Bradyrhizobium diazoefficiens: one gene and its partner. Each later gene encodes a partner of the first gene's protein in a complex. Links are inferred from orthologs where the notes say so. Each region holds a gene or a part of one and is shown in the gene's direction. Other genes may lie near its edges.

Region 1 (3,273 bases):
GATCGGATCGACGTCCTGGAAGGCACGCTCGCCAAGGCATTCGCCTGCGTGGGCGGATACATTGCGGGAAACAGCATCTTGATCGACGCCGTGCGCTCGTATGCACCGGGGTTTATATTTACCACCGCTTTGCCGCCTCCGATTTGCGCCGCTGCCACCGCCGCGATCCGACACCTCAAGGCTTCCAATTGGGAACGCGAGCGACATCAGGAACGAGCTGCGCGCGTCAAAGCCGCGCTCACTGCTGCCGCGCTGCCGGTTATGCCGAGCGAGACCCATATCGTACCGGTACTGGTCGGAGATCCCGAGAGGTGCAAGGCGGCCTGCGATTTATTGCTCGCCGAGCACGGCATCTACATCCAGCCAATCAACTATCCCACGGTACCGCGCGGAACCGAACGGCTGCGGATCACACCAACCCCCTACCACGACGACATGCTCGTGGATGCTCTCGCCCACGCACTGGTGGATGTGTGGGCAAGGCTAGAGCTTGCGCCAAAGGGCTCGTCGGCAGCAGCTGATTATGCGGCTCGTCTTTGCGCCCAATAACCAGTGGCCCCTAGGTCAGCGCCCGCCCCCGCGCAGATAGAAGCAACTCCGGCGCAGTCACGGCAATAGAGCCACAGTCGTCCCAAACAGAAAGGCTACATCTGCTCCAGCCAGTCTTTCGCAAACGCAGTTATGCAACAGACGAGCTTGCGAACAGAAACGGGCAGCCGCACCAGCGGCACCGTTGCCGGCTAACTAACGCCTCGCATACAGGAGCATTTCGTGGCCAAACGCCCTACCCTCACCACAACCAGCGGCATGCCGGTCGCCGACAACCAGAACAGCATCACCGCCGGCCCACGCGGCCCGGTTCTGATGCAGGACTTCCATCTCCTGGAGAGGATGGCGCACCAGAATCGCGAGCGTATTCCAGAGCGCACCGTGCATGCCAAGGGATCGGCTGCCTACGGTACGTTGACCATCACAAATGACATCACGAAGTACACGAAGGCCAAAGCGCTACAGAAGGGCAAGAAGACCGAGGCTTTCCTGCGCTTCTCCACGGTGGCGGGCGAGCGTGGCGCGGCTGACGCTGAGCGCGACGTGCGGGGCTTTGCCCTCCGCTTCTATACTGAGGAAGGCAACTGGGACATCGTGGGCAACAATACGCCGGTGTTCTTCCTTCGCGATCCGCTGAAATTCCCCGACTTCATCCACACCCAGAAGCGGCACCCGCGGACCAACATGCGATCGCCGACCGCGATGTGGGATTACTGGTCGCTATCACCTGAAAGCTTGCACCAGGTGACCATCCTGATGTCTGACCGCGGCTTGCCCCAGAGCTATCGGAATATCGATGGCTTCGGTTCGCATACCTATTCGTTCATCAACGACCGGAATGAACGCCATTGGGTCAAGTTTCACTTCAAGACCATGCAAGGCATCAAGAATTGGACCAACGCCGAAGCGGCCCAGAAGGTCGCCTACGACCGCGAGACCCATCAGCGCGATCTGTTCGACTCGATCGAGAAGGGCGATTTCCCGAAATGGAGGTTTTCCGTGCAGATCATGCCGGAGAGCGACATCGACAAGCACTGGTACAATCCGTTCGACTTGACCAAGGTGTGGCCTCACGCGGACTATCCACTGATCGAGGTCGGCATCCTCGAGCTCAACCGCAATCCGACGAACTATTTTGCCGAGGTCGAGCAGGCGGCGCTCGCGCCATCGAACATCGTACCCGGCATCGGCCACTCGCCGGACAAGGTGCTGCAGGCCCGCATCTTTTCCTATGCGGACGCGCATCGTTACAGGGTCGGCATCAATGCGCACCAACTTCCGGTAAATCGGCCGCGAGCAGAGGTGAACGATTATCATATCGACGGCACGATGCGGCTCGAGGGCAAGCCTTATCCCGACGCTTACTACGAGCCGAATTCGTTTGATGGCCCGCTTGGGGACCACAGCTTCCGCGAGCCGCCGCTCAGGATCACGGGAGATGCCGCCCGCTATGATCATCGCGACGGCAACGACGACTATCGGCAGCCGGGGGAGCTATTCCGGCTGATGACGGCCGATCAGAAGCAGCAGCTGTTCAACAACATCAAGGAAGCGATGGACGGCGTGCCGCCAAAGATCGTCTACCGTCAGCTCGCTCACTTCTACCGCGCCGATCCCGCATATGGTGCCGGCGTCGCCAACGCCCTCGGCGTCGATTTCAAGCCTGGGATGGTCGCCGCGGAGTAGGCCTGCGCTTTGTCGGCCGGCGGCGCTTCCGCGACCGCCGGTCAAGCCATAACGTTCCGCAGCGCCAAGCGATCGCGCCAAGCGGTCATTCCGTTTCCGGAGAGAGCAATGTCCTACAGAATTGCGTCCAAGCTCCTAGCGGAGTTCGTCGGCACCTTCTCGTTCGTATTCATCGGTGCAGGCGCCGCGGCGATAGTCGGCACCGGTGTCGGCCTGCTCGGCGTCGTTGCAGTTGCCTTTGCACACGGCTTGACGATCATGGCGTTCGCCTTCGCGTATGGCTCCCTGTCGGGCGGGCACATGAACCCCGCCGTCACCGTCGGCGTGCTCGCCGCCGGCGCGATGCGTGTCGGCGAGGCGGTTGGCTATATCATCAGCCAGCTCATCGGAGGTATCGCAGGCGCACTGTTGCTGCGGACCGTCTTAGGTGGTTCAGCCACCGGCCTCGGCATGCCGACGCTCGCTCACGACCTCGCGCTCGGCGCCACGACCCTCACGATCACGCCCACAGTCGGCTTTTTGATCGAGGCCGTGCTCGCCTTCTTCCTGGTTACAGTGGTACTCAGCACGGCGGTTGCGGGTCGCGCCGGCAGCCTCGCGCCGCTTGCGATCGGAATGACGCTGACCCTCAACATCCTGATGGGTGGGCCGCTCACTGGCGCCCCGTTCAACCCAGCGCGGGCGCTCGGCCCGATGGTCGCCACCGGCAACTACGGCGATGTCTGGCTGTACTTGGCCGCCCCTATCGTGGGTGCCATCATCGCCGCTATTCTGCATACCGTTATCGCGTGGCTCGCCCATGAGGACGCAGCATCCGCGCCGGGCAGGACCGGACAGGCACCCGCCGAATGACCCCGTCTCTCAAGACTCATTGTTCACGGCCGACCCAAATTCCGCCAAGGCCGGTCGGCCACAACGCGCCGCGGCTCGACAGCTCAATATGAAATCATTCGATCAGCTTACGGAGCAGGAGATCCTCGCGCTCGCCATCAGCAGTGAGGAAGAAGATGGACGGATCTATGCCGACTTCGCGGAAGA
Region 2 (3,115 bases), 1.8 Mb from region 1 along the record:
TCTCCGGCCACGGCAACATCGAGACCGCGGTCGCCGCGATCAAGCGCGGCGCCTATGATTTCATCGAGAAGCCGTTCAAGGCCGATCGCCTCATCCTGGTCGCCAACCGCGCGCTGGAAAACTCGCGGCTCAAGCGCGAGGTGAAGGAGCTGAAACAGCTCGCGCCGAGCGCAAGCCAGCTCGTCGGCCGTTCCCCGAGTGTCAACCAGTTGCGCCAGACTATCGAGCGTGCGGCCAAGGCCAACAGCCGCATCCTGATCGTCGGCCCTGCCGGTGCCGGCAAGGAATTGACCGCGCGCACGCTACATACGGCCTCGGGCCGCGCCGACGGCCCCTTCGTCGTCATCAATGCCGCCGCGATCACTCCGGAGCGGATGGAGCACGAGCTGTTCGGCGTCGAGCAGTCCAACGGCGAGCAGCCGCGCAAGGCGGGTGCGCTCGAAGAAGCCCATGGCGGCACGCTGTTCATCGACGAGATCGCGGACATGCCGCGCGAGACCCAGAACAAGATTTTGCGCGTGCTGGTCGAGCAGTCGTTCCAGCGCGTCGGCGGCACCGCCAAGGTGCAGGTCGACGTTCGCATCATCTCGTCGACCGCGCGCAACCTCGAGGAGGAGATCGCGGCCGGCCATTTCCGCGAGGACCTCTATCATCGGCTCTCGGTGGTGCCGATCCGCGTGCCCGCGCTCTCCGAGCGTCGCGAGGACATTCCGGAGCTGATCGACTATTTCATGGAGCAGATCTCGGCCGGCAGCGGCCTGCCCAAGCGGCAGATCGGGCAGGACGCGATGGCGGTGCTGCAATCGCATGTCTGGCCGGGCAATGTGCGCCAGCTCCGCAACAACGTTGAGAGAGTCATGATTCTGGCCGCGGGCGGACCGGAGGTGATCATCACCGCCGACATGCTGCCGCAGGATGTCGGCTCGATGGTGCCGGCGATGCCGACCAGCAACAATGGCGAGCACATCATGGGCCTGCCGCTGCGTGAGGCCCGCGAAGTGTTCGAGCGCGACTATTTGATTGCCCAGATCAGCCGTTTCTCGGGAAATATCTCTCGCACGGCCGAGTTTGTTGGCATGGAACGTTCGGCGCTGCACCGAAAGTTGAAGGCGCTCGGCGTCGGCTAGCGCCCGACGCCGCGGCCGAACCTTAGGGATACGCGAGGAAAATCATCTATTTCCGTAGTTTTTCGGGGCAAATCCGCATGGCTTGCCGCGTGAAGCAGCTTGCCTAATAAGCCGTCCTGCCCTCTAATCGACCTGCTGTTCCTCCGAGGGGGATCTCATGGGAAACGGCAACCGGAAGAAGGCCTCAATTTTGAAAACAGGGTCACGACCGGCGCAATAAAAAGAAACTCAAAGCGAGAAAAAAACAATGGCGGCAGACCGCGCACAAAACCTACAGGACACCTTCCTCAATCACGTTCGCAAAACCAAAACGCCACTGACGATCTTTCTGGTCAACGGAGTGAAGCTCCAGGGCATCGTGACCTGGTTCGACAATTTCTGTTTGCTGCTTCGGCGCGACGGTCATTCGCAGCTCGTCTACAAGCATGCGATCTCGACCATCATGCCGGGCGCTCCGATCCAGCTGTTCGAAGGCGGCGAGGATCAGCCGGCTTGAGAGTGATCTGATTGGAACCCCGGAATTTTGACGGGGATGCCGATCGTCCGCGGTCGGCAGGGGCTAAGCAGACGGGGCGGGTGCTTGTCATCGGCCCCTATTTGCGCGTGCGCGCGGGCGGTGCCGACGCGCAATCGGAGAGCCATGTCCAACGAGACGCCGAGGCCCGGCTCGACGAAGCCGCCGGCCTCGCGCGCGCGATCGACCTCGTCGTTGCCGACGCCATCATCGCGCCGATCAGCCAGATCCGGCCCGCGACCTATATCGGCAAGGGCAAGGTCGAGGAGATCGCCGCGCTGGCCAAGAGCCTCGACGTCGAGCTCGTCGTGATGGATTGCGCGCTGGCGCCGATCCAGCAGCGCAATCTCGAGAAGGAATTGCACGCCAAGGTGCTCGACCGCACCGGGCTGATTCTCGAAATCTTCGGCCGGCGCGCCAAGACCAAGGAAGGCTCGCTTCAGGTCGAGCTCGCCCATCTCAATTACCAGCGCTCCCGCCTGGTGCGCTCGTGGACCCATCTGGAGCGCCAGCGCGGCGGTTTCGGATTCATGGGCGGTCCCGGCGAGACGCAGATCGAGGCCGACCGCCGCCTGATCCAGGAGCGCATCTCCAAGCTCGAGGGCGAGCTGAAGAAGGTGCAGGCGACGCGGCGGCTGCATCGCGCTGGACGCCTGCGCGTGCCGTATCGCGTCGTCGCGCTGGTCGGCTACACCAATGCCGGCAAGTCGACGCTGTTCAATCGCCTGACCCGCGCCGACGTGCAGGCCGCCGATATGCTGTTCGCCACGCTCGATCCGACCTTGCGCGCGCTGACGCTGCCGCACGGCGGCAAGGCGATGCTGTCGGACACCGTCGGCTTCATCTCCAATCTGCCGACGCAACTCGTCGCCGCCTTCCGCGCCACGCTGGAAGAGGTGCTGGAGGCCGACGTCATCCTGCATGTGCGCGACATCTCGCACGAGGATGCCGAGGCGCAGCAGAGCGACGTCGATGCGGTGCTGCGCCAGCTCGGTATCAACCCCGATGACTCAGGCCGCATCATCGAGGTTTGGAACAAGATCGACCGTTACGATTCCGAACAGCGCGAAGAGCTCCTGAACATCGCAGCCCGCAGGCCGGAGGATCATCCGGCCATGCTGGTCTCCGCCGTGTCGGGTGAGGGGATCGATGCGCTGCTCAGCGCGATCGAGGAGCGGCTCGCCGCAAAACGCACCACGCTCGACCTCTCCATCGACGCCGCCGACGGCGCCGGCATCTCCTGGCTGCATCGCAATTCCGAGGTGCTGGCAAAAGAGCTGCACGACGGCCGTTTCGATATGACCGTGAGGGTCGACGAGACCAAGCGGGATATCCTGGTGAACAGGTTCGACGCCGTGCCGCGCGTGGCGTGATCCTCGTATCCCGGAGATTGCGCTGCGCTTGGGCAACGCACCGGGCAAATCACCTCAACAGGTCGAGGCTCAGAAACTGGTTGTGCGGGCTCGCCTGATAG

Evidence for each region.
Region 2: the proteins of JJC00_RS12150 (region 1) and hfq are in contact, whole or in part, in a crystal structure (PDB 3VU3), measured with the Escherichia coli proteins. The link is inferred for Bradyrhizobium diazoefficiens from one-to-one orthologs.

Annotation. Positions count from the first base shown.
Region 1 is NZ_CP067102.1:2,665,098-2,668,370, reverse strand. What follows is about bases 71-3,021. They hold JJC00_RS12150 (catalase), read left to right. Parts: upstream 71-807; coding sequence 808-2,235; downstream 2,236-3,021. Other genes in these bases: JJC00_RS12145 (MIP/aquaporin family protein), read left to right, coding at 2,344-3,021; hemA (5-aminolevulinate synthase), read left to right, coding at 71-549. Also shown: more of hemA, read left to right, coding at 1-70; more of JJC00_RS12145, read left to right, coding at 3,022-3,087; iron exporter MbfA, read left to right, coding at 3,176-3,273.
Region 2 is NZ_CP067102.1:4,467,395-4,470,509, reverse strand. The notes cover bases 206-2,998. They hold hfq (RNA chaperone Hfq), read left to right. Parts: upstream 206-1,374; coding sequence 1,375-1,623; downstream 1,624-2,998. Other genes in these bases: hflX (GTPase HflX), read left to right, coding at 1,635-2,998; JJC00_RS20915 (sigma-54-dependent transcriptional regulator), read left to right, coding at 206-1,127. Outside these bases: more of JJC00_RS20915, read left to right, coding at 1-205; more of hflX, read left to right, coding at 2,999-3,014; JJC00_RS20900 (GNAT family N-acetyltransferase), read right to left, coding at 3,064-3,115. UniProt on the Escherichia coli protein: RNA chaperone that binds small regulatory RNA (sRNAs) and mRNAs to facilitate mRNA translational regulation in response to envelope stress, environmental stress and changes in metabolite concentrations.